4 regions of the Cupriavidus sp. KK10 genome follow, and region 1 is predicted to be linked to each of the others. Evidence: predicted binding sites of a transcription regulator. Region 1 holds the regulator's gene; each other region holds the start of a gene.
The links. Region 1 encodes FNR, which switches genes on or off when oxygen is low (the NO sensors DNR and NnrR bind a similar motif). Its sites were predicted from a motif close to TTGATNNNNATCAA; they were not measured.
Positions count from the first base shown of each region.

Region 2: KB879_RS05025 (fatty acid desaturase) is a predicted target of FNR. The motif match lies at 1,867-1,880, and genes of this name have one in related genera.
Region 3: KB879_RS37765 (universal stress protein) is a predicted target of FNR. The motif match lies at 1,928-1,941, and genes of this name have one in related genera.
Region 4: KB879_RS03045 (universal stress protein) is a predicted target of FNR. The motif match lies at 2,402-2,415, and genes of this name have one in related genera.

Region 1 is NZ_CP073677.1:5,033,368-5,040,539, forward strand. Features, by position in the region: gene rluB (23S rRNA pseudouridine(2605) synthase RluB) at 1-66, opposite strand, end outside; gene scpB (SMC-Scp complex subunit ScpB) at 72-926, opposite strand; gene KB879_RS23460 (sulfite exporter TauE/SafE family protein) at 1,496-2,254, opposite strand; gene fnr (fumarate/nitrate reduction transcriptional regulator Fnr) at 2,333-3,058, shown strand; gene KB879_RS23470 (hypothetical protein) at 3,120-3,365, opposite strand; gene KB879_RS23475 (membrane protein) at 3,362-3,571, opposite strand; gene ccoG (cytochrome c oxidase accessory protein CcoG) at 3,616-5,064, opposite strand; gene ccoP (cytochrome-c oxidase, cbb3-type subunit III) at 5,138-6,055, opposite strand; gene KB879_RS23490 (cytochrome oxidase) at 6,058-6,222, opposite strand; gene ccoO (cytochrome-c oxidase, cbb3-type subunit II) at 6,226-6,888, opposite strand; gene ccoN (cytochrome-c oxidase, cbb3-type subunit I) at 6,907-7,172, opposite strand, start outside.
Region 2 is NZ_CP073677.1:1,018,373-1,025,544, reverse strand. Features, by position in the region: gene KB879_RS05035 (adenosine deaminase) at 1-394, shown strand, start outside; gene guaD (guanine deaminase) at 471-1,793, shown strand; gene KB879_RS05025 (fatty acid desaturase) at 1,979-3,154, shown strand; yybP-ykoY riboswitch at 3,204-3,413, shown strand; gene KB879_RS05020 (TMEM165/GDT1 family protein) at 3,479-4,054, shown strand; gene KB879_RS05015 (urate hydroxylase PuuD) at 4,217-5,428, opposite strand; gene uraH (hydroxyisourate hydrolase) at 5,460-5,813, opposite strand; gene KB879_RS05005 (GntR family transcriptional regulator) at 6,111-6,881, shown strand; gene KB879_RS05000 (nucleobase:cation symporter-2 family protein) at 7,061-7,172, shown strand, end outside.
Region 3 is NZ_CP073678.1:1,369,446-1,376,617, forward strand. Features, by position in the region: gene mgtA (magnesium-translocating P-type ATPase) at 1-1,089, opposite strand, end outside; gene KB879_RS37765 (universal stress protein) at 1,311-1,766, opposite strand; gene KB879_RS37770 (pyridoxamine 5'-phosphate oxidase family protein) at 2,062-2,514, shown strand; partial or broken gene KB879_RS37775 (YgcG family protein) at 2,538-3,153, shown strand; gene KB879_RS37780 (GYD domain-containing protein) at 3,353-3,667, shown strand; gene ald (alanine dehydrogenase) at 3,676-4,788, shown strand; gene KB879_RS37790 (helix-hairpin-helix domain-containing protein) at 4,882-5,763, shown strand; gene KB879_RS37795 (AMP-binding protein) at 5,781-7,172, opposite strand, start outside.
Region 4 is NZ_CP073677.1:600,872-608,043, forward strand. Features, by position in the region: gene KB879_RS03035 (DEAD/DEAH box helicase) at 1-750, shown strand, start outside; gene KB879_RS03040 (serine/threonine protein kinase) at 770-1,816, shown strand; gene KB879_RS03045 (universal stress protein) at 1,864-2,304, opposite strand; gene KB879_RS03050 (CaiB/BaiF CoA-transferase family protein) at 2,654-3,721, shown strand; gene KB879_RS03055 (carboxymuconolactone decarboxylase family protein) at 3,814-4,224, shown strand; gene KB879_RS03060 (LuxR C-terminal-related transcriptional regulator) at 4,387-5,013, shown strand; gene KB879_RS03065 (murein L,D-transpeptidase) at 5,099-6,691, shown strand; gene KB879_RS03070 (DUF882 domain-containing protein) at 6,722-7,172, shown strand, end outside.

The DNA of each region.
Region 1 (7,172 bases):
TGCGCCCGCATTGCGGGTGTCTTGCTCAACGGAATCAGACAAGATATTCACTATCGGATGTTGCATGTTGTTCAGTTCGGCACGCGCTCGTCGTGCTCGCTCGGGTGCGGCGGGGTGCCGTTGTCCGGCAAATCGCCCCGCGCCCCGTCCGGATTGGGTGCGGCTGGTTCGGTGGAAGCGGCCTCGGCGGCATCGTCGGCTGCAGCTTGCAGCGGTTGCACGTCAAAGCCATTGGCGCCTTGGTCGACCGGGTCGGTCGTCTCGGCTTCGTTCGCGACGGATGCTTCGGCCACATCCGCTGCCTGCGCGGCGGGGTCGGCAAATGCTTCCTCGTCGGCACTGGCTGCCTTGTTTGCAGCCAGATCTTCAAAATTGATGGCCTGTTGTTCCAGCAGGGTTGCCTGCGCCTGCGCCTGGGCGTCTTCCAGCGGCGGCAGCTCATCCAGCGTACGCAGCCCAAGATCGTCCAGGAATGCCTTGGTCGTCGCATACAGCGCCGGCCTGCCCGGCACGTCGCGGTGTCCGATCACCTCGATCCAGCTGCGGTCCTCAAGCTTCTTGACCACTTCCGTGCTGACCGTTACGCCGCGGATTTCCTCGATATCGCCGCGGGTCACCGGCTGCCGGTAGGCAATGATCGCCAGTGTTTCCATCACGGCGCGCGAATATTTTGGCGGCTTTTCGGGATTCAGCCGATCGAGGTATTCACGCATTTCCGGCCGGCTCTGGAAGCGCCAGCCGCTGGCCAGGGCCACCAGTTCCACGCCGCGCGGCCGCCAGTCCTGGCGCAGTTCCTCAAGCAGCACGCGGATGGTGTCTGCGCCGACGTCGTCGTCAAACAGCCGCCGCAGGTCATTGACGCGCAACGGTTCCTGCGCGCAGATCAGCGCCGTCTCGAGGACGATCTTCGCCTCTTGGGTATTCATGTTGATGGTGTGCAGCCTGTCTTTGCACCTGCTCCCGGACGGATCCGGGGCATCGGAGATTTTGGATACAGCGGTACGAAAGCCACCGCCATCTCATTGCGCAGCTAGCCGGATACCTGCTGCATCCAAGCCGTGCACTTCCCTATCTTTGCATCGAGTTGCCGGGTCGTTCCGGCAGGAGATCGTTCGCGTGCCGTTATGGATCGGCCAGCAAACCTCTTGCGTAGCGCGCCCGCACATATCGGACGTCGCTGTCAGCGAACTGAAGGCCTCGGACGCAAGAAAAACGGGTATCGGGAGCAAGGCCGGCATCGCCAACACCGCAGTGCCAGCCGGACTTTTGAACCAGATCTTTTGAACCGGATGGACTGCGGGGACGGGACGGGCATCGAAAACCTTCCGCTTCCCCTGCCCTGAACGCGCCTTCTGGTAGGAAGGCCGCCTGGCGCTGCTCGCCCGCTGCTTACCGCGGCTCATTCTATGCCGCGCGATACCGCAATGTTGGCGATTGTATGGCATTCCCGCCCCCGCCTGCAACCATCATCCGTTGCCCGGGCGGCGCCGGCGCCTCAGAACACCAGGCAGAATCCATGCTCGGCCAGCGAATGTGGCAGCAGCACCGCTCGCGCAATGCCAAGGGCGCCGAACGCCATCACCGCCAGGCCGGCCCCCAAGCGCACGCCGGGACGTCGCGACAGCGTACGCAAGTAGCCCGCGAGGCCGGACAGCACCAGCAGATTAGGCAATGTGCCGAGCCCGAACACGCCCATCACGAGTGCGCCGGACGCCGCGTTGCCCGCCAGCAGCGCCAGCGTAAGCGCCCCATAGACCATGCCGCACGGCACCAGCCCCCACGCCAGGCCCACGCCATAACGCCGCGCCAGTCCGCTTCGCGCCCGCACAAACGCCGGCATGGCGCCTGCCAGGCCACCCAGCCGCCGCGCCACCGTTGCGCCGGCGCGCGCCGCCAGCCGCTCCAGCCAGTCGACGGTAAAAGTGTTGCCGCGCAGCAACCGCCAGCCCGACCACAGCAGCATGACGCTGCCCGCGCCGAACAGCCAGCGCTGCACCGGCAGGTAATCCTGCTTCCATGCCGAGGCACCGAGCGCGCCTAGCGCGGCACCAAGAAGCATATAGGTCGAGATCCGGCCCAAGTGCATAGTCAGCAACTCGGCCAGCCAGGCGGCGCGGCTGGGCACCAGACTGATCGTCACCGTCGCGCCGCGGCGTTGTTCCACGGCCAGCGCCACGCCGCCGCACATGGCAGCGCAGTGGACTCCGCCCAGCAAAGCCAGCAGAAAAACGCTGATCAGCACGCCAAATGTCAATTCTTACTCCCTACCGCATCACATCGCACGGTAAAATGTCCTAATCGCGCCCTCGCTGCCATTTCTAGCAGGTTCCAATTGCTCACCTCCATTCCCATTACCGAGATGTCGCCCCGCTGCTCCACCTGTGCAATGGGGCAGCTGTGCCTTCCGGTCGGCATGTCGCAGCAAGACCTCGCCAAGATGGACACGCTGGTACAGGAACGCATCCGCGTGCACAAGGGTGAAACCTTGTATCGCATGGGCGATCCGCTCACCGCGGTCTACGCCGTGCGCTTTGGCACGCTCAAGACCCACGTCACCACTGAAGACGGCCGCTCGCAGATTACCGGCTTCCACCTGCCCGGCGAAATCGTCGGTCTCGACGGGCTGGGCGAGATGCAGCATGCCTCCGATGCCGCCGCCCTGGAAGATACCGAAGTCTGCGTGGTCCGCATGAGCGAACTGCAGTCCCTCTCGGTCGACCTGCCATCGCTGCAGCAGCAGTTCCTGCGCCTGATGGGCAAGGAAATCACGCACGACCAGCTGATGCTGGTCACGCTGGGCTCGATGCGCGCCGAGGAACGCCTTGCCGCCTTCCTGATCAACCTCTCTGAGCGCCTGTCGGCGCGCGGCTATTCGGCGTCCGAGTTCGTGATGCGCATGAGCCGCGAAGAAATCGGCAGCTACCTGGGCCTGAAGCTCGAAACCGTCAGCCGCCTGTTCTCTCGCTTTGCCGAAGCCGGCCTGATCCAGATTCGCCAGCGCCACGTCAAGCTGGTGGACATCGACGGCATCAAGCAACTCTACAGCCGCTCCTGCTAAGCGGCCAAGCGCTGCCAGTGCCGCATCCGGCCATGGCAGCGCAGACCTCACGCCAGTCCGCTCATTCCAGTTCGTCGGTATCGCTGAGCCGCGTCGGCATGGTGTAGAGCGTCAGTCCGCTGGACAACGCGCAGAACACCCAGGCCATCAGGAAGCCGATGGTGTAGACCGATTCGCGGGACGCTTCGATCGGCTGGCCGAAGAAGTTCAGGTCACCGGGATCCACCACCGAAAACACCGTCGCGGTCGCAAAGCCAGCCATCAGGAACGCCGGCCAGAGTACCCACATCAGCCAGCGCAACCTCATGGCTGCCTCGCTGCGGCAGCCTTGGGCGGCGCGGCATCGGCCTTCTCCACCACCAGGCCATGGCGCGTTGCACCCTGCACCGGCATGTCCGGATGCGTGGACGCCAGCCAGATCGTCACGCCGCACGCCACCATCGCCACCAGCGGGCCGCTCATCAATAGCCACGGCCACGGCTCCTTCCACCACGGATTGCCTTGCTGACTCATCTTGCCCCCTTCATCTTGACGACTAAGTCCGCGTCTGCCTAGCTTCACAAATCGCGCGGCACGATGAAACTGGTGGATTGCCGGATTTCGGCCTGCCCCCGCTCCGTGCCTTCGCTCGTCACTGTCACGTTGATCTTGTGCGTGCCCCGCGCCGCGGCCTCGATCGGCACGCGGATCCGGATCGGCAGCAACCGGTTGGACGTCGGCGCCAACGATTCGGCCTGCTTGTCGTACTCCACCTTCAGGTTCTTCAGCTCGTCGCTGTCGGCGCGCACGCTGATCTTCATCGGCGCTTCGGTGGTGTTGATCAGCTGCAGGCGATAGACGTTCTCGATCCAGCGGCCTTCCACTTCACGGCCGAGCGCACCACGGTCGCGGATGATGTCGACCTTCAGCGGCGTGCGCAGCGCGATCGACGCCATGAAGCCGCCCAGCAGCACCACCCAGATCACGGAATAGATGATGACGCGCGGACGCAGCAGGCGCTTGCGCGATGCCGCTGCGGACAAGGCCTTGCGCATCGCGTTTTCCGAGGTATACCGGATCAGGCCGCGCGGATAGTCCATCTTGTCCATGACCTGGTTGCAGGCGTCGATGCAGGCGCCGCAGCCGATGCACTCGTACTGCAGGCCGTCGCGGATATCGATGCCTGTCGGGCACACCTGTACGCAGATGCTGCAGTTGACGCAGTCGCCAAGCCCCGCCTTGTAGTGATCGGTCTTGCGCGACCGGCTGCCGCGCGGCTCGCCGCGGCCGACGTCGTAGGTCACGACATAGGTATCGCGATCCACCATCACGCTCTGGAAGCGCGCATACGGGCACATGTACTTGCACACCTGCTCGCGCATGAAGCCCGCATTGCCCCAGGTGGCGAACGCGTAAAACAGCATCCAGAACGACTGCCACGGCCCCAGCGACAGGCTGAGCACCTCGCCGCCCAGACGGCGGATCGGCGCGAAATAGCCGATGAAGGTAAAGCCGGTCCAGAGCGCAATCAGCACCCACAGGAAGTGCTTGGTCGCCTTGAGACGGAACTTGCGCAGGCTCCACGGATCGCCATCGAGCCGGATGCGGGCGATGCGGTCGCCTTCGACCCGCCGCTCGATCCACATGAAGATCTCGGTATAGACCGTCTGCGGACAGGCATAGCCGCAGAACAGCCGCCCCGCGATCGCCGTGAACAGGAACAGCGCCAGCGCCGAGATCACCAGCAGCACCGCCAGGTAGATCACATCCTGTGGCCACAGCACCAGCCCGAAGATGTAGAACTTGCGCGCGCCAAGGTCGAACAGCACGGCCTGGCGGCCGTTCCATTGGAGCCAGGGCGTGCCGTAGTAGATCAGCTGGGTCAGGATCACCAGCCAGACCCGCCAGCTGGAGAAGGCGCCCGTCACCGAGCGCGGGTAGATTTTGCGGCGGACCTCGTAGAGCGTTTCGTCAGAGGTCTCGCCCGGCGCAGCGGCCGACCGTTGCAGGTCGGCCGCCCGGGCCATTTCTTCGGTCCCGGGTGCATTCATGGGCATGCTCTCCCGCGAGCCACCAGCGCCCGCTCACATGAGTCGTCGGTCATTGCCCGGCTCCACTCCCGATGTTGGACAAACCCCAGATATAGGCCGTCAGCATCCGGATGCGTTCAGGCGTCAGGATCTCCTCATGCGCGGGCATTTTGTTGTTGTGGCCCTTCAGGATGGCGTCGACGATGCTGCCTTCCGAGCTGCCATACAGCCAGACGTTGTCCGACAGGTTGGGCGCACCGAGCGCCTGGTTGCCCTTGCCGCCGGCGCCGTGGCATGCCACGCAGGTCGTCTTGAAGGTGCCCTCGCCACGCGACGCACGGATCGGGTCCGACGACAGCCCCGACAGCGAGCGCACGTATTGCGCCACGTCGCCCGCCTGCTTGGCGTCGATGGTCGCGGCAAACGGCGGCATCACGCCATTGCGGCCCTTGGTGATGGTCTGCTGGATGGTGTCGGGTTCGCCGCCATAGAGCCAGTCGTTGTCCGTCAGGTTCGGGAAGCCGCGGCTGCCGCGCGCGTCCGAACCATGGCACTGTGCGCAGTAGTTCAGGAACAGGCGCTGGCCGATCTCGCGCGCCTGCGGATCCGCCGCCACCTGCTTGACGTCCATCTTCAGGTACTTGGCGTAGATCTCGTTCTGCATCTTCTCCTGCGCCGCGCGGTGCGCGGCAAGTTCGCCCTGCGTGGAGAACTTCAGCACGCCGGCATACGAACCCAGCCCCGGGTACAGCACCAGGTAGGCCAGGCTGAAGATGCAGGCCAGCAGGAACATCCACATCCACCAGCGCGGCAGCGGGTTGTTCAGCTCGCGCAGGTCACCGTCCCAGACATGGCCGGTGTCTTCAGTGCCGCCGGCGGTCTTGGTGACCTTGCGTTGCGAGAACAGCAGCCACACGCACCAGACGATGCCGACGAGCGCGATGGCGGCAATGTAATAACTCCAGAATTCGGAAATGAAATCGCTCATGGCTAGGTGTTCCGGCTCGATGTTGTCGTAGTTTCGTCAGGCAGCGCGAACGGCAGCATGGCGGATTCCCGGTTGGCGGCCTGCCGGCCGGCGGACCAGGCCCACCAGCAGATCCCCAGGAAGACGACCATCGACACGACGGTCGCAAAGGCAGTGATCATGGCCATGGCTTACTCCTTGGGTGCCGCGGCCGCGGCGGAATCCACGCGGACGTTGCGGCGGTTGGTGCCCAGGCCTTGCAGGTAGGCAACCAGCGCATCTTCTTCGGTCTTGCCCTTGAGCTCGTCCGGTGCCTTGGCGATCTCGGCATCCGTGTACGGCACGCCCAGGCGCACCAGCGCGTGCATGCGGGCCTGGATATCGTTGGTGGGCAGCTCGGCCTTTTCCAGCCACGGGTACGATGGCATCACCGATTCCGGCACCACATCGCGCGGATTGCGCAGGTGGATACGCTGCCAGTCATCCGAGTAGCGCCCGCCCACGCGCGCCAGGTCAGGACCGGTGCGTTTGGAGCCCCACAGGAACGGGTGGTCGTAGACCGACTCGCCCGCCGTGGAGAAGTGGCCGTAGCGCTCGGTCTCGGCCTGCAGCGTGCGGACCTGCTGCGAGTGGCAGCCGACGCAGCCTTCACGGATATAGATATCGCGGCCCATCAGCCGCAGCGGCGAATACGGGGTGATGCCCGGATCCGGCTCGGTGGTGGAGTGCTGGAAGAACAGCGGCACGATCTGGACCAGACCCGCAATGCTGACCACGAGGATCGTGCAGATGATCAGCCAGCCGATGTTCTTCTCCAGCGTTTCGTGGGAAAAGAAGCGTTGTTTGTCGGACATCTTTCTATCCTGGATTGATCAGTGGGCAGAGGCAGGGATGCTGGCCGGGATCGGCGCATCCACGGCGGGCTTGCCGACGATGGTCTTGAGCACGTTGTAGGCCATCAGCAGCATGCCGGACAGGAAGCACAGGCCACCCAGCAAGCGAATCAGGTAGAACGGGTACTTGGCCTTGACCGCTTCGACGAAGGCATAGGTCAGCGTGCCGTCAGGCTGCGTGGCACGCCACATCAGGCCTTCCATCACCCCGGCGATCCACATCGAGGCGATATACAGCACCACGC
Region 2 (7,172 bases), 2.7 Mb from region 1:
CATCGACCACGGCGTGCGCGCCATCGACGATCCGGCGCTGGTGGAACGCCTGGCGCGCGAGCGCGTGGCGCTGACCGTGTGCCCGCTGTCCAACGTCAAGCTCAAGGTCTACCCGGACCTGCGCGACCACCCGCTCAAGCGCATGCTCGATGCCGGCGTGGTGATCACGCTGCATTCGGACGATCCGGCCTACTTCGGCGGCTATATGAACGCCAACTGGGAAGCCACCTTCGACGCGCTGCCGCTGGACGCGGCCGATGCCCACAAGCTTGCCCGCAACAGCTTTGAAGCGGCCTTCCTGCCTGCCATGCAGAAGGCCGAATTCCTGGCGGAAGTCGACCAATTCTGGTCGAGCCCGCCCAAGTCCCCGCCCGCAACGGCCCCAGCGGCCTGAGCGCGGCGCATGCCAATAGCCCGGCCCGCTGCTTGAACCATGCCGTTCCGCGCGGGCCGGCCACAAGAGACAAACCATGACGACCAACCCCAAGACTGACTCCCTCACCCGTGCCATTCGCGGCCGCGTGCTGCATTTCCTGCGCGATCCGCAATTCCATGAGGATGCGTATCAGTATTGGGACGACGGGGTGCTGATCGTCACCAACGGGCGCATCGCCGCCGCAGGCGACTACACGCAGCTGGCTGCGCGCATTCCGGCCGACGCCGAGATCGTCGACCACCGCGGCAAGCTGATCGTGCCCGGCTTTATCGACACCCACGTGCACTACCCGCAGACTGACATGATCGCGTCGCCGTCGCCGGGCCTGCTGCACTGGCTCGACACCTACACCTTCCCCGAAGAGCGCCGCTTTGCCGACCCCGACTACGCGCGCGGCGTGGCCGGCTTCTTCACCGAGGAACTGCTGCGCAACGGCACCACCAGCGCGGTGGTCTGGAGCACGGTGCACAAGGCCTCGGCCGAGGCCCTCTTTGCCGAAAGCGAGGCGCGCAACCTGCGCATGGTCACGGGCAAGGTGATGATGGACCGCAACTGCCCGGAATTCCTGCGCGATACGGCCGAGACCGGAGCCCGGGACTCCGCCGACCTGCTGTCGCGCTGGCATAACAAGGGACGCCTGGCCTACGCCATCACGCCGCGCTTTGCCCCGACCTCGACCGAGGCGCAGCTGGCCGCCTGCGGCGAGCTGGCGCGCGCCTACCCGGACGCCTTTATCCAGACCCACGTGGCCGAGAACCGCGACGAGGTCAAATGGGTCGCCGAGCTGTTCCCGGACGCGCGCAGCTACCTGGACGTGTACGACCGCTACGGCCTGCTGCGCCCGGGCGCGATGTACGGCCACGCCATCTACCTGGACCAGGACGACCGCCGGCGCCTGGCCGACAGCGGTGCCGCGGTGGCGCATTGCCCCACCTCCAACCTGTTCCTGGGCAGCGGCTTCTATGACTTCCACCAGTCCGACGCCAACCGCCTGAATGTGACGCTGGCCACCGACGTCGGCGGCGGCACTTCGTTCTCGATGTTCCGCACCATGAACGCCGCGCACAAGGTGGCGCGCATGGGCGGCTACTACCTGACCGCCCTGCGCATGTTCTACCTGGCCACGCGCGCCGCGGCCGAGGCGCTGGGCTGGACCGACCGCGTCGGCAGCTTTGGCGTTGGCTGCGAGGCCGACTTCATCGTGCTGGACCCCAAGGCCACGCCGCTGATCGCCCGCCGCAGCAACCGCTCGGAAACGCTGGAAGAGGAGCTGTTCGCCTTTGCCATGCTGGGCGACGACCGCCTCATCGACAGCGTCTATGTGATGGGCGAGGCCGCCCACGTGCCGGCCGCCTGATCCGTCACCTGGCCAGCAGCCGCCCGCCGCCATGCGGCGGGCGCGCTTTTACCGCTTCGCCCCCGCCTCCGGCTTGACGAGCGTCAAGACCGTCTCCGACAAAGCCTTCTAACCTTGCGGTTCCGCCGCGGCCGTTCTGCGTGCCGTGCGCCCATACCCATCCGACCGCAATCAGAAGGTTCTGCATGACCGCATCCCAATCCGCCGCTCACGCCCCTGAGCGCGCCCATGGCCCGCATGACGTGCCCTATGCCGCGCGCAAGGGTGCGCCCAACCACGCCCCGCTTCCGGCGCCGATCGCACCGGACGCCCCGCTGCCCTCGCGCAAGATCATCCGCGGCTGGCTGATCCCGCTGGGCCAGCGCAGTACCCCGCGCGCACTGCTGCTGTTCGCCTTCGACTACCTGCTGTTCGGCGCCGTGCTGGCCGGCGTGGTGCTGGCGCAGCACTGGGCCGCCAAGCTGGCGCTGGGCGTGCTGGCCGGGCTGATCATCGCGCGCCTGTTTATCATCGGCCACGATGCCTGCCACCAGAGCCTGACCCCGCGCCGCGGCCTGAACAAGTGGCTGGGCCGGCTCACCTTCCTGCCCTCGCTGACGCCCTACAGCCTGTGGGAAGTCGGCCACAACGTGGTGCACCACGGCTACACCAACCTGAAGGGCTTCGACTTCGTCTGGGCGCCCTACTCGCTGGAAGAATTCAACGCGCTGCCGCGCTGGCGCCGCGTGATGGAGCGCATCTACCGCACCGGCTTCGGCCCGGGCCTGTACTACCTGGTGGAAATCTGGTGGTGCAAGATGTTCTTCCCGAGCAAGCGCCAGATGGCCACGCGCCGCCCGATCTTCACCGGCGACTGTGTGCTGGTAGCCGCCTTCGGGCTGGCCTGGATCGGCGCGCTGGCTGGCCTGGCACTGGCCACGGACCAGTCCGTCTGGATGCTCATCGGTGCCGGCTTCGTGCTGCCCTTCCTGGTCTGGAACGTCACCGTCGGCTTCGTGCTGTACGTGCACCACACCCATACCAGCGTGGCCTGGTATGACACCAAGGCCATGTGGGCCAAGGCGCAGCCCTTTGTTTCGACCACCGTGCACCTGCGCTTCCGCCACGGCATCGGCGCCGCGCTGCACCACATCATGGAACACACCGCGCACCACGTCGACATGAGCGTGCCGCTGTACCGCCTCAAGCGCGCCCAGGCGCTGCTGGAGCATGCGCTGCCAGGCCGCATCATCATCGAGAACTTCTCCTGGCGCTGGTATTTCGACACCGCGCGCCGCTGCAAACTCTATGACTTCAAGGCCCTGTGCTGGACCGATTTCCGCGGCCGCCAGACCAGCGACAACGCGCCTGTACCCGCCTGAGGATACAGGCCATGTGGCGGGGGGGCAGGTGGACGCCTGCCCCCCGCTGCCGTTATAATTGGCGCTTCCATTGGGGAGTAGCCGCCCTGCTCTTACCGCGCCGCGCAATGCGGATTCCGGGGGACAGGGGCGCACGTCAACAGACTTGACCGCTTGCGGTTATGGCGTGCGCAGCTCCGGACCCGCCCGGCCGTGTACTGATACGGACCCGGCAGCGTCCAGCCTGGCGAGACCGATGACCATACCTTTCTGGCCGGGCCGGGAAAGGTGTGCGTCATTGGCATCTCGCGATGCATTGCGGCCCGGTTACCCCACAAGACCAATATGGAAGCCTTCCTCGTCTCCACAGGCATCGTCGCCCTCGCTGAAATGGGCGACAAGACGCAATTGCTGTCGCTGGTGCTGGCCGCGCGCTACCGCAAGCCCGTTCCCATCATCCTTGGCATCCTGATCGCCACGCTGTTCAACCATGGCTTTGCCGGCGCGCTCGGCGGCTGGATCACGCATGTGCTGGGCGAAAGCCTGCTGCGCTGGATCCTGGGCCTGGGCTTTATCGCGATGGCGGGATGGATGCTGATCCCCGACAAGCTCGACGACGCCGAACAGGCCAAGCCGGTCAAGGGCGCCCTCGGCATCCTCGGCACCACCATCGTGGCGTTCTTCTTTGCCGAGATGGGCGACAAGACCCAGATCGCCACCGTGGCGCTGGCCGCGCGCTTCAGCGATGCGGTGATTGCCGTGGTGGCCGGCACCACCTTCGGCATGATGGTCGCCAATGCGCCGGCGGTCCTGCTTGGTGACAAGTTTGCCAACAAGATGCCGATCGCGCTGGTGCACAAGATCGCGGCAGGGATTTTCCTGGTGCTGGGGGTGTTGGCGTTGCTAAATATCGGCGGATAAGTCGTCGAAAAAAAACGGGGCGCAAGGCCCCGTTCAAACCCTCGCCGGTCCGGTACTGACGGTTGCCAACTGCACAACCCTCCGGACCGTCGATCACCGATGCTCGGATTTCGCGAGCCGGCTGCACGCGCCGGCCCTGATGCTTTTCAGATCAAGCCACCCTTAGTTAGTGGTCTTGGCACCGCCTTCGAACCACTGGCCCAGCAGGGCGCGTTCGTCGTCGGTGATCTGCGTCACGTTGCCCAGCGGCATCGCCTTCTGCTGCACGGCCTGCTGGTAGATCAGCTGGGCGTGGGCCTTGATGTCTTCCGCGGTGTCGAGCTTGATGCCCTTGGCTGCGGTCGGCATCAACTTCGGCTGCGCGGCGTGGCACTGCACGCAGCGCGCGTTCAGCACTTCCTGCACCTTGGCAAAGCTGACGGTGGCAACGGCGGCGTCACCGCCTTCTGCCTTGGCCACGGCCGGGCGCGGTTGCGGCGCGATCAGCACGGCGACCACGGCCAGCACGGCAACGCCGGCTGCGGGCCAGGCCACGTTGATCTTGCCCTTGTGCTTGAGGATGAAGAACTGGCGGATCAGCACACCGGCCAGCATGATCAGGATCAGCGCGGCCCAGTTGTACTTGTAGCTGTAGGTCATGCTGTAGTGGTTCGACAGCATCGCGAACAGCACCGGCAGCGTGAAGTACGTGTTGTGCACGCTGCGCTGCTTGGCGTTCTTGCCATGGACCGGATCGACCGGCTGGCCTGCGCGCAGCGCGGCAACCACCTTGCGCTGGCCCGGGATGATCCATACCAGCACGTTGGCGCTCATGATGGTGGCGATCATCGCACCGGTCAGCAGGAACGCCGCACGGCCCGAGAACAGGTGGCACGCCACGTAGGCAGCCACGGCCACGTAGATCGCCACCAGCACGCCCACGGTCTTGTCGCTCTTGCCGAACACGCGGCAGATCACGTCATAGACCACCCAGCCCGCGGCCAGGTAGGACAGCGCCAGGCCGACCGCCGCGCCAGGCGACATGTCGTAGACGTTCTTGTCGATCAGGAACGTGCTGGCGTTGAACAGGTACAGCACCACCAGCAGGCCGAAGCCGGTCATCCAGGTGGAATACGACTCCCAGTAGAACCAGTGCAGGTTCTCAGGCAGCGTCTTGGGCGCGGTCAGGTATTTCTGCGGGTTGTAGAAACCGCCGCCGTGCACGGCCCACAGCTCGCCGCCGACACCCTTCTCCTGCAGGTCAGGATCGGTGGGACGGGTCAGGCTGTTGTCAAGCCAGACGAAATAAAACGAGGAGCCGATCCACGCGATCGCCGTGATGACGTGCACCCAGCGCAGCAGCAGATTGGCCCAGTCGAGAATGTAGCCTTCCATGTCTTGTCTCCTGTTTCCCTATGCCACCGCTTCAGCTGCCGCGGTAGGTCGAGTACGACCAGGGCGAAACCAGGAGGGGCACGTGGTAGTGCGCGTTGACATCGGCAATACCGAAGCGCAGGGGCACCACGTCCAGGAAAGCCGGCTCGGGCAGCTGCGTGCCTTGCGCGCGGAAGTAGTCGCCCGCAGCGAATTCCAGCTCATACACGCCAACGGCGAAGTCCGCGCCTTCCAGTAGCGGCTGGTCGCAACGGCCGTCGTGGTTGGTCACGACTGTCTTCAGGGTTTCGCGACGATTGTCGACAATCTTATGAAGCGTAACCGACATGCCCTTGCCGGGCGTGCCGGCAGCGGTGTCGAGTACGTGTGTGGTCAAGCGTCCCATCGTGTTTTTCCTTAGGCGATTGGGTTGTGAGGGGCGCCGCTGCCTTCACTAGCACCATTTGTGGGAATGGTGCCCGCTCGGTACGTCTGGTAACGCATCCCGGCGCTGGGTGGTGCGTGGCGACAATGCGCCTGCACTACCCGGTTGGCAATTCAGGGATTTCCCTGAGTTGTCGAAAACCTGAGTCGGTTTTGTTGACAATATTGAAGCAGCAACCAAATAATTGTCAACAATTTTTGGATCACCGCTGCCTGATGTCCAGGATTTGCGGTGCCCCGCCTGACTGCTGGTGCCACGATGTCCAAGAGCCTGAAGCTGATTGCCGCCAACGCCGAAACCAAGGCCGACGCCGAGCCGACCGAAATCCAGGCGGGCAAGCCCGCCAAGCCCGCACGCAAGGGCTCGGTCGAAGAGCGCATGTATCACGAGATCTACGACGCGATCATGGAGCACCGGCTGCCGCCGCGCACCAAGCTGACCGAGCATTCCCTTTGCGAGATCTATGCCACCGCGCGACACACGGTGCGCAAGGTGCTGTCGCACCTGGCCGCCGACGGCATGGTCGATCTCGAACCCAACCGCGGCGCCTTTATCGCCAGCCCCTCCACCGACGAAGCGCACGACATGTTCGAGCTGCGCCAGATGCTGGAACGCGCGGTGCTGGAAAAGCTTGCCGGCATGCCCGACGTCAAGACCGTGATCGCGCCGCTGCGCCAGATGGTGGCCAGCGAGCGCCAGGCCTTCCTCACGCATGACCGGCCCAAATGGATCCGCCTGTCCGCCGAGTTCCATACGGCCCTGGCGGAACTGTCGGGCAACGCGCTGCTCGTCAACATGATGCGCCGGCTGGTGTCGCGCACCACGCTGATGATCGCCAGCGTGGAAGCCCCGGGCAACAACGCCTGCTCGTTCGATGAACACGAAGAGATCCTCGACGCACTCGAACAGGGCAATGCCGCGCTGGCCCAGTCGCGCATGGCGCACCACCTTGGCGCCTGCGCCGACCGCGTGCAGCCGGACGAGCCGGGCAACTTTGATCTTCGCAGCGTGCTAGGCCGCTCCACCTAGCACGGTGTTCCCGCCGCTGCCCCCAAATACAAGGCCAGACCCGGTCGGCAAACAGCACCCGGCTCACCGACGAGAGTGCTGACACGACCGGCAGATAACGGTCCGGAGACCTTCCGGGATCCAGAACCGGGGCCATGGCAGTGGTGTTCCCATCAAACCAAAGGAGAGGAGACGCACCCATGAATTCCGCAAGCACCACGGTCCCGACGGACCTCACCAACGAGCGTTTGCCTTCCGGGCGCCTGCTCGCGCTCGGGTTGCAGCACGTTCTGGTGATGTACGCCGGCACGG
Region 3 (7,172 bases), on a different replicon from region 1:
GTAGGCCTGCGCAATTCGCATGCGCTCGCTCAACTCCTCATGCCGCAGCACGGCCACGTCGAGCAGATTATGCAGGCCAGACTGGAAATAGCTGTTGAGATACGCAAACTCCAGCACCCGCTCGCTGTCATGTCCCGCCAGGTCGACATGTTGCTTGAGGATGACAAGGTCCTGGGTCAGGGTCCCGGTCTTGTCCGTGCAAAGCGTGTCCATGGCGCCAAGGTTCTGGATTGCGGCCAGACGCTTGATGATGACCTTGCGCCGGGACATTGCCATCGCGCCCTTTGCCAGGTTGACGGTGACCAGCATCGGCAGCATCTCGGGGGCGAGGCCCACGCCAACCGCCATGGCAAACAGGACCGCTTCAAACCAGTCGCCTTTGGTCAGCCAGTTGATCAGGAACACCAATGGCGACATAACTGCGAGGATCGCCAGCATCAACCGGGCGATGCGGTTCAGGCCAGCTTCGAAATCGGTAGGCGGCTCCTGCCCGGCGATCGACTGCGCGATGTGCCCGAAGATCGCGCGGTCGCCGGTCAGCACGATGACCGCCGTGGCTGTCCCGCTGAATACCGCCGTCCCCATGAGGGCGATATTGGGAAGAAGGCCGGCTTGGGCAGCGGTAGCGACAGCGCAGCGCGCGGGGATTTTTTCCACCGGCATGGATTCGCCGGTCAATGCCGCCTGGTTCACGAACAGGTCTTTGGATGCGAGCAGCCGGGCATCGGCGGGTATCAGGTCACCCGCAGCCAGATGGATGATCTCGCCAGGAACAAGCTCGGCGATCGGGCGCTCCTGCGCGACGGGCGTGCTGGCTGGGTCCGCACGGCGCCGCACGGCGATGGTGGTGTGGACCATCGTACGCAGCGCCGCCACGGCGCGGTCGCTACGCGTTTCCTGCCCCTGCCAGGTGGCAAGCGAGACGCTCAGCACGATCATTCCGCCGATCAAGGCAGCGGCGCTGCAGTCGTGCACAAGCACTGATACCGCCGACAGCACGATCAGCATCACGTTGACGGGGCTAGCCAGCCGCCGGGCCAGGCTGGCAAGCCAGTGTGGGCCATGGTTGGGGGCAATGTGGGGCCACACGTCCCCAGGCGCGAGGCCGCCAAGCCCGCCTCGGTCGCGCCAAGTCTGTCCAGGACTTCGCTGGCATCATGCGTGGCAGCCCATTCCAGTTCGGCTGGCGGGGACGTCACGTGGACGGCGTGCGGCGAGCCCTGCCGGCCCGGGGTTGACGCGGCACGGCGGTCGCCCCCCGGGGGCCGGTCGACCGTAGGGAGGGGCGGCTCTGCATCCTTCTCCATGCCTTACGGAGCCCGTGGCGCGCGCACTAGCAGTACTGGCACCTTCGACCCCTGCACCAGGCCCTCGGCCACGCTGCCCATCACCAGGCGGCGCACCCCGCGCCGGCCGTGGGTGCCCACCACGACCAGGTCGGCGTGGACCCGCTGTGCAGCCGCGTCAATCGCCGTGGCGATGTCGCCAAGGGCAAGGATCTCATCAACCAGTTGCGTGTGGCATTCGACCTTGGCCGCGCGGGCTTTGGCCGCGGCCTCGGCGAGCAGGCTGCGTCCGCCCTCGACCAGGTCGGGGCGCAGGTCGGCCAGGCTGCCGTAGCCCATGTCGTACTTGAGATAGCTGTTGTCGACCACGTGGACGATCTCCAGGCGGGCCTTAAACATGGCCGTGAGCTGGATCGCCTCGGCCAAGGCACGATCGCCGCAGTCGCTGCCGTCGATGGCGACGACGATTGTCTGGTACATGGCGTTGCCTCCTTGTTGAGCGCCCGCGGGCCGGAGTGAAGCGATCCCCGTATGCGGGGACATAGACACTGCTTCCAGCTTAGGGCCGGGAAGGGTGGGCCGGTTGATGCAGGTCAGGGGCACGGCTATCGGCCAGCCCCGGGCGGCATTTAGTACCTTCGTTGACAGGCATCAACGATGCATGCTTTGTCATCCCCTACCTTGGAAAGGAAAGGACCATAGAGCCAAAGCCGAGGCGGCAGCCATGCCGGCCCCGTTAGGGCCGTTTGTACTAGTGCAACCATGGTGACCAAATATGGACGAAGAGATCAGACAGAAGATCCTGACCTTGTTGAACCAACACAGGATCATGACGCTTGCCACCCTGAGGCCGGATGGCTGGCCTCAGGCTACCACTGTAGGTTATGTGAATGAGGGTCTCACGCTCTACTTCCTCTGTGGTCCGAGCAGCCAAAAGGCGGCCAATCTGGCATTGGATGACCGTGTCTCGCTGACAATCGATCACGATACGCCAGATCTCATGGCGATTACCGGCCTGTCCATGGCGGCGCACGCGCAACTGGTGGTCGATGTGGCCTTAGCGGAGAGGATCCTGCGGATGTTCCCATTCAAGTATCCGGAGCAGATTGCCTTGCCGGTGCCGATGCCGACCACGGCGGACGTCCGAATATTCAGGGTGATCCCAATGGTCATTTCCGTGCTCGATTATTCCAAGGGCTTTGGGCATACGGATCTTGTCACCTGCTGACCTCTGGTCCCTGTAAGCCCACCGAGGAGTATTCGCTTCGCGTGGTCGAGCAATGGAAGCTGGGACGCAAGCGCGTCGATGACGGCGCGCTGCTCATCATCGCCAAGGATGACCGCGCGCTTCATACTGAGGTGGGCTACGGCCTCGAAGGCGTCCTGACTGACGCCGCGAGCAAGCGCAACATCAGTGAAGATATCGTGCCCCGATTCAAGCAGGGCGATTTTTATGGTGGTGTGTCTGCGGGCATCGACCGCATGCTTGGGGTCATCGAAGGGGAGCCGCTGCCACCGCCGGAGGAAACGGCAGGGGATCGGGGCGACCCCATGCGGCAACTGATGCCAATCCTCCTTGTGCTCACGCTGATCCCGGGTGGGGTTCTGCGCTCCATGCTGGGGCGCTCCCGGGTGCAGTCGCGACCGGTGGGGCCGTTGGTGTGGTCGCGTGGATGCTCTCCGGCGCCATCTTTGCCGGCATGGTTGCGGGAGCAGTCGCGCTCTGTTCACGCTAATGGGTGGCTCGCACATGGGCTTGCTAACTATTGGCGGTCGCTCGGGAAGAAATGGCGGCCGCTCGGGCCCTGGCGGATTCGGCGGCGGTGGCGGCGGCTTTGGCGGTGGCGGTGCCTCCGGTAAGTGGTGAAGGTGAAAGTTTGTCGTGCGGCATCTGCGGAGGACTCAATGGCAACTGAGGGTCGCTCGCAGGAACTTTGCGCGCAATCGAGCAAGGTGGCCGCGGGTTCCGTGCCGGACGTTGCGCTGGGACAAGGGCTGCGGCCAGACAGCAGCTAGCCTCTAGCTATACGGCCGACAAAGGGCGCAGCCACCTTGAGGAGTCGAACATGGCGATATTTATCATGGAAACCCGTGTCTCCGTGGAGTCCCTACGGCAGCCGCGATCGTTTGAGGCATTGGAACGCGGCGTTGCCGGCTATCTGGAAAAAGTCTGTCCGGATGTGAAATGGCTGGGCAGCTATGCGACCCTCGGGCCCTATGATTATCTCGATATCTTCGAGGCCAACGACATCGAAACCGCCATGCAGGTATCGGTCCTGGTGCGGGCGTATGGTCACGGAGAGGCCTCGGTGCATCCGGCGGTGGACTGGGGGCGATTCAAGCACCTGGTGCGGAATCTGCCGGAACTACCACCCGTGTGAGCAAGGCCATGTGGATCGGTGTGCCCAAAGAGATCAAAGACAACGAGTACCGGGTTGGCCTGACGCCTGCCTGCGTGCGCGAACTTGTCAGCCGCGGTCACCAGGTCATGGTCCAGGCTGGGGCCGGGACCGCGCTTGGTCTTTCCGACGCGCAATACGAAGCGGCTGGCGCGAAGCTGGCTGCCGATGCGAAGGCCGTATTCGACCGGGCCCAGATGATTGTCAAGGTCAAGGAGCCACAACCACGCGAACTGGCGCTGCTCAAGCCCGGGCAGATCCTCTACGCATACCTGCATCTGGCCGCGGACCGTGAGCTGACTGCCGCGCTGCTGAAATCCGGTGCGGTCTGCATTGCCTATGAGACGGTTACGGGCCCTGACGGTGGTCTGCCGTTGTTGGCCCCCATGAGCGAGGTGGCCGGCCGCATGTCAGTCCAGGTGGCGGCCGCCTACCTCGAGAAGCCGCACGGCGGCATGGGACTGCTGCTCGGCGGCGTCCCCGGCGTTGCGCCGGCACATGTCGTGGTGATCGGTGCCGGCGTGGTGGGCGCCAATGCTGTCCAGATCGCGGTTGGCATGGGGGCGCGCGTGACGGTATTGGACAAGAATATCGATCGTCTGCGGCATCTCGGCGCTGCGTACGGCAATCAAGTCGTGACGGTCTACTCCAGCGCGGACAGTATCGAGCGCGCGTTGCTCTCGGCCGATGCGGTCATCGGCGCGGTGCTGCCGGGCGCCGAGGCGCCCAAGCTGGTCACGCGCGCGATGGTGGCGCGCATGAAAGCGGGTTCGGTGCTGGTGGACGTGGCGATAGACCAGGGAGGCTGCGCCGAGACATCGCGTCCGACCAGCCATACGGATCCGACCTATGTGCTGGACGGCGTGCTGCACTACTGCGTGACTAACATGCCGGCTGCCGTGGCCAGGACCTCCACCTTTGCCCTGAACAACGCCACGATCGGTAATGCGATGGCCCTTGCCGACAAGGGATGGTCCCGCGCGCTCTCAGACGATCCCCACCTGCGGGCCGGGCTAAATATCTGTCGCGGGAGCGTGACCTATGCAGCCGTCGCAAGCGCTCATGGCTACGACCATGTACCCGCAGAGCAGGTGCTGGCCTGAACGGGGCCGACAGACAGGAGTATCCGACTGTACGGCCGACACGTTGCTGTCCGCCGCCTATGGCGGCGCAAGCCCCACGGCTGACAAGGCAAGATGAAACTTCCCCGCAATCTTCCCGACAATCAGCAGGTCGCCCATTGCCTGCAGGAAGCTGCGCAGCACCTGGAAGAGCAGGGCGCGAACCCGTTCCGGGTCGGCGCATACCTGGCTGCCGCGGACACCGTTGCCAACCTTGATGCCGATATCCGGGCGCTCTTTGACGAGGGGGGCATTGATGCGCTTGATGCGCTGCCCCGCATTGGCAAGGGAATCGCGGGGGCGATCGCAGAAATGCTTATTACCGATCGCTGGCGCCAACTGGAGCGACTTCGCGGTGGAGAGGACGATGCGGGGCTATTCCAGACGGTGCCGGGGATTGGCCACGAACTCGCCACCCGCATCCGTGACACCTTGCATATCGATACCCTTGAAGCGCTGGAGCTTGCGGCTCGCGACGGCCGTCTCGAGCGGGTCGAAGGCGTTGGCCCGCGTCGCCTGGCAGGCATTCGCGCTGCGCTGGATGAAATCCTGAGCCGGCAGCGTCAGTGGCGAGTCCTGCATCAGCGCAAGGCACCGCTGATGGAGCCGTCCGTATCTATGTTGCTGGAGATAGATCGCGTCTATCGCGAGAAGGCCGCCGCTGGTGCGCTGCCGACCATTGCCCCAAAGCGATTGAACCCAGAGGGAAAAGCGTGGCTGCCGGTCCTGCATGTGACCAAGGATCAGTGGCACTTTACGGCGCTGTTTTCCAATACCCAGCGCGCCCATGAACTCCGGCGTACCGCAGACTGGGTGGTCATCTACTTCTACGACGCCGGCCACGAAGAGGGCCAGCGAACCGTCGTTACCGAGACTCGCGGTTCATTGATCGGCAGCAGGGTCGTGAGAGGGCGTGAGTTGGAGTGCAGGGCACAATACCTGGAGCGGGCGCCGTAGTCGCCCCACGCGGCGGATCAATCTGCCGCGTCTGGCTCCTGTAGCCTTGAGCGGATCTCGTTGCGTGCCGTGTCGCGCAGTCGCAATAATGCTGGCCAGTCATTGCCTGATGCGAACGCGGCTTCGCCGGCAACGAGTGCCAACGAAGCACGACTCGGCCACCAGCGCCCGTCCCGCAGCAATGAGCGGGTGCCGATCAGGGCGATGGGAATAACCGGCGCCCGCGCGCGGGCGGCGCACCGGAACGCGCCCAGCCGGAAAGGCCTCAATCCGGGCTCTCGCCGGAAGGTGCCCTCGGGGAAGAAGACGAGGGATTCGCCCCCCAGGATTCGCTTCTCCAGCGCACTGGTATCTTCGACCCCACGCGCGGGGTCGAAGCGCTCGACGAAGGCGCAGCCAAGCCTGCCCAGGAGCATCGCCAGCGGCGGGCTCCGCAGCAGTTCCTGCTTCGCCACAAAGGTGAAGTGGGGAGGCAGCACCGCCGTGAGCAGAATCACATCGGTGTAGCTGGCGTGGTTGGCCACGATGACCACCGGCGCCGACCGGCCGAGGTCGGGCAGGCCTTCGATCTTTGGAGACAGCCCAGTCAGCGCGAGGCCGAGCCGGGCGCTGGCCCGCGCGATCCGCCGACGCAGCGGGCGCCCCGGCAAGAGCACCACCAGCAGACAGGCTGGCAGGGCAAACAGGACGCAAACCGTCCATACCCAGGCACCCCAGATCCACGCTGAGGCCTGATGCAGGAAGCGCGCGAACTGGATGCTTGCGCCAGAGATGGCAATCCGTAGCAGTTGACGCCAGGGCGCGCGCGGCGTGCCATGGATCTCGCCCCGTTCGTACAACTCCCGGCAGGCGGCGCGGCGCAGCTTGCCACTGGACGTCTTGAGTACCGTGCGCGGCGGCGCCAGCACCACTTCGTCGACAGGCATGCCCATCAGGTCTACCGCCAGATGGCTGATTTCGGCACGTATCCGGCTGCGCGCGTCATCGTCCTCTTCGCGCGTCTCGGCCAGAACGACCAGGCGCTCGGTACCGGAGCATGTATCGGTGGCGGGGAAGACCGCGATACCGCCTTTGCGCACGCCGGCCAGCCGGCTGATCGCCTCTTCGAGCTCCTGCGGGAACAAGTGCTGGCCAGCGCGAATAATGATGTCCTTGAGGCGCCCTGTCAGATAAAGCTCGCCGGCTGCGATATAGCCCATGTCGCCGCTCCTCAGCCATGGACCATCGAACAGGCCCGCTGTGGCGTCGAGGTTGCGGAAGTAGCCCGTGGTCGCGGACGGGCCTCGGAACTGGACATGCCCCAGCGCGCGTTCGGGCAACTCGTGCCCGGCTGGATCGGTGATGCGGATCTGATGGCCCGGCAGCGGCAGGCCGCTGGAGACCAGCCTGAGCGCCCTGCGCCCCGACCG
Region 4 (7,172 bases), 2.2 Mb from region 1:
CATGGCAACAAGAGCCAGTCGGCGCGCACGCGCGCGCTGTCGGAATTCAAGTCGGGCACGCTGCGGCTGCTGGTGGCAACCGATATCGCCGCGCGCGGCATCGACATCGACCAGCTGCCGCACGTGGTCAACTTCGACCTGCCCAACGTGCCCGAGGACTATGTGCACCGCATCGGCCGTACCGGCCGCGCCGGCGCCGAGGGCGAAGCGATCTCGCTGGTCTGCGTGGACGAGATTGCGCTGCTGCGCGATATCGAACGCCTGATCAAGCGCAAGCTCGAACAGACCGTGCTGCCGGGCTTCGAGGTCGACCCGAGCATCGCGCCCGAGCCGATCCAGAAAGGCCGCCAACAGCGTGGCGGTGGTGGCCAGGGGCAAGGACAAAGCCAGGGCCGCGGACGCGCCCAGGCGCGTCCGGCCGGCAACGAAGGCGAGGGCGCCCAGCGCCAGCGCCCGGCGCGCGAAGCGCAGGCTGCGCCGCGGCAAGCCCAGGGCGGCCAGCCGCGCACGCGCGCTGCCGAAGGCGGCCAGCGCGGCAACGGCGCGGCCAACGGCAACCGTGGCGGCCAGCCCGCCGGTGGCGCGCGCAATCCCGCACCGCGCCGCGACGGCCAGGAGCCGGCGCGCCAGCAGCGGACCGCGGCGCAACCCGCACGCCAGCCGCACGACGCGGCACCGGCACCGGCGCGCAATCGCCGTCCGGCGCCGCAGGCCGCGCTGCTCGGCGGCAACCGCAAGCCGGCGCGCTGAGCGGATCAGGGCTGACACCATGCACGCGTCCGACGCCCCGGCCGACCCCGGCGTTCCCTACGCCGGCCTGACGCCGGAGCTGATGCTGGACGCGCTGGAAGGCGCCGGCCTGCGCCCCGACGGGCGCCTGCTGGCGCTCAACAGCTATGAGAACCGCGTCTGGCAGCTGGGCATCGAGGATGCCCCGCCCGTCATCGCCAAGTTCTACCGTCCGGGCCGCTGGACCGACGCGGCCATCCTGGAAGAACACGCCTTTGTGCAGCAGCTGGCCGATGCCGAGATCCCGGCCGTGCCGGCCATGGTGCTGGCACCGGGCGAGTCTGGCACGCTGCTGCATCACGCCGGCTTCCGCTTCGCGGTATTCCCCCGCTGCGGCGGCCGCGAGCCCGCGCTGGACCGTTCCGATACGCTGACCTGGCTCGGCCGCTTTATCGGCCGCATCCACGCGCTGGGGGCGACGCAGCCCTACCAGGCCCGCCCGGCACTGGATCTGGAAACCTTCGGCGTTGCCCCGCGCGACTGGCTGCTCGCCAGCGGCTGCATTCCCGCCGACCTGCTGCCCGCGTGGCAATCGGTGACGGACCTGGCGCTGGACGGCGTGCGCCGCTGCTATGAGCGCGCCGGCGAGGTGCGCCTGCTGCGCACCCATGGCGACTGCCATCGCGGCAATGTGCTGTGGATTGACGAGGACGACGCGCGCGGCGGCACCCATGGCGCGCCGGGCCCGCACTTCGTGGATTTCGACGACAGCCGCATGGCGCCGGCGATCCAGGACATCTGGATGCTGCTCGAGGGCGACCGCGCGGCCATGCAGGACCAGCTGGCCGACATCGTTGCCGGCTATGAAGACTTCTCCGAATTCCAGCCGCGCGAACTGTGGCTGGTGGAAGCGCTGCGCACGCTGCGGCTGCTGCACTACAGCGCCTGGCTGGCCAGCCGCTGGGCCGACCCGGCCTTTCCGGCCGCGTTCCCGTGGTTCGGCACCGCGCGCTACTGGCAGGACCGCATCCTGGAGCTGCGCGAACAGGTGGCGCTGATGGACGAAGCGCCCCTGTGGGGCGCCTGAGGTCTACCGGACGGCGCCGCCAGGGCGCCGGTATTCCGCTACTTTGCTCAACCCTTCTTTTCCGGCGCCTTGACCAGCAGCACCGGGCACTCGGCCTGCGCCAGCACGCGGCCCGCGACTGAACCGATCACCGCATCGAAGAACGAACCCCGGCCATGCGTGCCCATCACGATGGCCGCGGCGTCGACCGAGCGCGCACAGGCGACGATGCGCTCCGGCGCGAAGCCGTGCAGCGGGTGCCGCTCGAATGGCACCTTGGCTGCGGACAGGATGTCGCAGACCGCCGCCATGGCCTTGTCGCTGGCCTCCTTGTGCCAGTCGTCGATGGTTTCCTTGCTGACAAAGGCGCGCACCTGGCCGCTCACTTCCGGCGCCACATGCACGACATGCACGGTGAAGCCGCTCTGCAGCAGCTTGCCTTCGGCGATAAAACGAGCCGCGGCGTCGCTGAAGGCCGAGCCGTCGGTGGCGAGCACGATATTGGTCATGTTGGGAATCTCCTGGGTGTGGGCTGTCGGCAGGGCGGTGCGCCATGAGGCGGCACCGCCACTGGAACCATCATGGCACCTAGTGTCCTGCCAGGACCCGATTTAGATCAAGTCGGATCGGATTTATCCGATCCGACCGTGCGATAGCCGGCCGGCCGACGGATTCCGTCAATCCGGCTGAAGCATTTGGCCATTGCCCCGTCAACGCGGTGGCGCGTAGCATGCTCCCGAGCCCCGTGGCAGGCATTGGCACGCCCGCGCTGCCGCAGGCACGGCCCATCCCAGACTAATTCAATGCAGCTGCCCCCGGCCATGGCGCGGGCGGGCGGCGATTCCGGAGACGACGATCATGAGTGAGCGTGGCAACCTGCTGCCCCTGCGCGGTATCAAGGTAGTGGAATTCGAAGGCATCGGCCCCGGCCCGTTGTGCGGCGCGATGCTGGCCGGCCTTGGCGCCGAGGTCACGCTGGTGACCCGCCCGGTCGCGCCGGATGCCCGCCGCATCTTGCGCGGCCAGCCCGTGCCCCCTGAGATGGAGCTGGAGCACGGCAAGCGCGTGGTGCAACTGAACCTGAAGTCGCCGCAAGACGTGGCCGCCGCGCTGGACCTGGTGGCCGGCGCCGACGCGCTGATCGAAGGGTTGCGCCCGGGCGCGATGGAGCGCCTCGGCCTGGGCCCGAAGGTGTGCCATGCACGCAATCCGCGCCTGGTCTACGGCCGCATGACCGGCTGGGGCCAGACCGGCCCGCTGTCGCAGAGCGCCGGCCACGACCTTAACTACATCGCGCTGACCGGCCTCTTGTCGATGGCCGCGCGCGAAGGCTCACTGCCGATGGTGCCGCCGACCGTGGTGGGCGATGCCACCGGCGCGCTTGGCCTGGCATTCGGCATCACCAGCGCCATCCTGAGCGCGCGCGCCAGCGGCGAGGGCTGCGTGGTGGATGCGGCCATCACCGATATCGTCGCCATGCTGGGCTCGCTGGTGCAGGTGTCGCGCGCAGCCGGCACGCTGGGCGGCCCGCAACCCAGCCCCTTCCACGATTCGCCGTTCTATGACGTCTTCCCTTGTGCCGACGGCCGCGCGATCACGCTGGGCGCGCTTGAGCCGCAGTTCTACCGCGAGCTGCTCGACCGGCTCGAACTGACCGACATCGACCCCGCCGCGCAGTATGACCGCGCCCAGTGGCCCGCGGTGAAGGCGCGCATTGCCGCATGCATCGCAGGCAAGCCCAGCACCCACTGGGAGTCGGTGCTGGGCGGCACCGACGTGTGCTTTGCGCGCGTGCTGACCCTGGACGAGGCCGCGCGCCATCCGCACAACCAGGCACGCGGCACATATCGGCTGTACCAGCAGGGCGAGCGCGAGGTGCCGCGTTCGGCGCCGGCGCCGCGCTTCCTGCGCGCCGGCACGGAATGACCTGGGGCCGCGGCACAGATGCCGCGGCCTCTCGAATCTGTCTGATCGGTTCGGCTACCATGCGGCATCGACCCAAACCGGAGACCCAAGCCATGGCCGAACCCAGCCAAGCCCCCGCCTATACCTCCACGCCGGCCTTCGAGGCCGGTCTTGAGGTGCGCACCGAAGTGCTCGGCCCCGAGCACGTCCGGCGCGCGCTGGACGCCGCCGCGCAGCAGGGCGACACCAGCCTGCAGCAACTGGTGACGGAGTTCGCCTGGGGCACGGTCTGGACCCGCGACGGCCTGGACCGCAAGCAGCGCAGCCTGGCCACGGTGTCGATGCTGATTGCGCTGAACCGGCCGCAGGAGCTGGCCGGGCACCTGCGCGGCGCGCTCGCCAACGGCGTGACGCCGCATGAACTGCGCGAGCTGATGGTGCACAGCGCGGTCTACTGCGGGTTCCCCGCGGCGCTGGATGCCAGCCGCAAGCTGACTGAAGTCCTCGACGCTGCCAACGGGTAACGCCGACCGCGGCATCGATACGAAAACAGCGATGCAGAAGAGTCTGACTCTGATGCAGATTCTGCTGCATCTGCGCGGCGAGGATTCGGCGCGTCAGGACCTCTCCGGCTCCTTAACTTTGGCAGCAGGCCAAGCCATGCCAGTCGTTAAGGAGCCTCAAATTTGCATCTCACGCTGATCGTCGACGAACCTTCCCAGTTCCACACCACGCTGTCCGCTGAACTCGGCGCTGAGCTGGGCGCCGGTGAAGTACTGGAAACGGATGGCATTCGGGAAGCGTTCCGGCTGGCCCGCGAGCACCGGCCGGGGCTGGTGCTGGTCGATGTCGACCGCTTCGGCGATCCCGGCATCGACTTTGTCCGGCGCGTCTCGGCGACGCTGCCCGCCGTGCCCTTGCTGGTACTGTCCGACACCGACGCCACGCTGGCGTTGGTGCGGGCGCTGCGCGCGGGCGCCCGTGGCTTTGTGGTCAAGCAGCGTGGGCTGGCCGAGGTGATGCACGCGGTGCGCGGCGTGCTGTGCGGCTACCTGGTATTTCCCATGCATACGCTGGAGACCGTGCGCCAGATCGGCGCGCAGCGGGAATCGGGCTTCGCGCGGCTGAGCAACCGCGAAATCACCGTCCTGCAGTATCTGGCGCGCGGCCATTCCAACAAGTCGATCGCGGAGCAACTGCTAATCAGCAGCAAGACGGTCAGCAGCCACAAGGCCAACATCATGGCCAATGTCAATGTCGGGTCCCTGGTCGAAATGGCGGACTACGCGCGCCGGCATCAGCTGGTGTGGTGACGCGCACCCTGGGGCGGCTTGCCGCACCATGCCGCCATCGCGGGTAGACTGTGGGCGTGTGTGACGAATCCGAGCTTTCCGCCCGATGCCTCCGACCCTGAATGCCGCCGCGCGCCGCCTGGGCGCTGTCGTGCTTGCCTGTGCCGCCGCGTGCCTGGCCATGCCTGCCTTCGCCAATGAGCCGATGTGGTTTGCGCAGGGCCGTCCGGTGCCGGCTGCGCGCCAGGCCGTCGATGCGCTGGCCGCGGCCGCGGCCGACGGCCTCGATCCACGCGACTACGATGCCGACGCCTTGCGCCAGGCGGTGGTCCAGGCCGCCAGCGGGCCAGCCCTGCCGCCGGACGCGGCCGCACGCGTGGATGCCGCGCTGAGCGCCGCGATGGAGCGGATGCTGGCAGACCTGCACGGCGGACGCGTCAACCCGCGCGCGGTCCATGCCAACTTTGCCCCGCAGGCGGAACGGCCCTTCGATGCCGCCACCTGGCTGCGCGATGCCGTCACGCAGCAGCGGCTGCCCGACGCCATCCGCCAGGCAGCGCCCACCTTCCCGCTCTATGGCACGCTGCGGGAGGCCCTGGCGCGGTACCGCGAGATCGCGAAGCAGCCGGCCTGGGGGCAGCCGCTGCCACCGTTGCCGGGGAGCAAGCTGACGCCGGGCCAGCCCTGGGCCGGTGCCGCGGCGCTGAATGCACGCCTGGTTGCGCTGGGCGACTTGCCCGCCGGCGCCCAGGCGCCGGCCCGCTACGAAGGCGCCCTGGTCGGCGGCGTCAAGGCGTTCCAGTCGCGCCACGGCCTGGAGGCCGACGGCGTGATCGGCGCGGGCACGCTGGCACAACTCAACGTGCCCATCGCCAGCCGTGTGCGGCAAATCGAACTGACCATGGAGCGGCTGCGCTGGACGCCGCTGGACGGTCCGCGCATGATCGTGGTGAATGTGCCGGAGTTCATGCTGCGCGCCTATGAGATCCGCGACGGCAAGCTCGACATCAAGCTCGAGATGAAGGTGATCGTCGGCAAGGCACTGGATACGCGCACGCCGCTGTTCGAGGAGGATATGCGCTACATCGAGTTCAGCCCGTACTGGAACATCCCGCCCTCGATCGCGCGCCGCGAGACCGTGCCGCACCTGCGCAGCGATCCGGCTTACTTCAACCGGCAGGGCCTGGAGTTCGTTAGTGGCGACGGCAAGGCCGTGACCACGCTGTCCGACGAGAATCTCGACGCCGTGCTGAACGGCCGCATGCGCATCCGCCAGCGGCCGGGCCCGCTGAACGCGCTGGGCGATATCAAGTTCGTGTTTCCCAACAATGAGAACATCTACCTGCACCACACGCCCTCGCCACAGCTGTTCAAGCGCGACCGGCGCGACTTCAGCCACGGCTGCATCCGCGTGGAAGCCCCAGTAGCATTGGCCCAGTTCGTGTTGCAGGATATGCCGGACTGGAACGAGACCCGGATCCGCGAAGCGATGACGCGTGGCAAGTCCAATACGGTGCGCCTGCAGCAGCCCTTGCCGGTGGTGCTGGCCTACGGCACGGTCATTGCGCGCGCCGATGGTCGTGTATCCTTCTTGCCTGACATCTACGGTCACGACAAATTGCTGGACAAGGCACTGCGGCAACGCAACGGACGGCCCCAGCAACCAGCTATTGCGAGCGCCTCCGCCACCACCCACTGAGGCGCCACTGGCACATTCAGAGGAAGTACCATGACTGATGCGACGCGCAAGGCACGCCGCCGCTTTCTTCATACCACCGGAGGCCTGGCCCTTGCCGCCGGCCTGATGCCGTTGACGCCGCGCCAGGCGCTGGCCAGCCTGCCTGCAAACCAGGCCCTGGCAGGCCTGCCGGACGCCCGCACGCTGGCCTTCGACCACACCCACACCGGCGAACGCGTGTCGTTGGTCTATGCTGTTGGCGACCGCTTCGTGCCCGAAGCGCTGACGACGCTCAACGGCTTCCTGCGCGACCACTACTCCGGCAAGGTCGGCATGATCGACCCGCAGTTGTTCGACCTGCTGTTCCAGGTCCGCCGCGAGCTTGGCACCGACCAGCCGTTCCAGGTCATTTCCGGCTACCGCAGCCCCGCCACCAACTCGCGCCTGCGCAACACGCGCGGCGGCGGCGTGGCCAGGCACAGCCTGCACATGGACGGCAAGG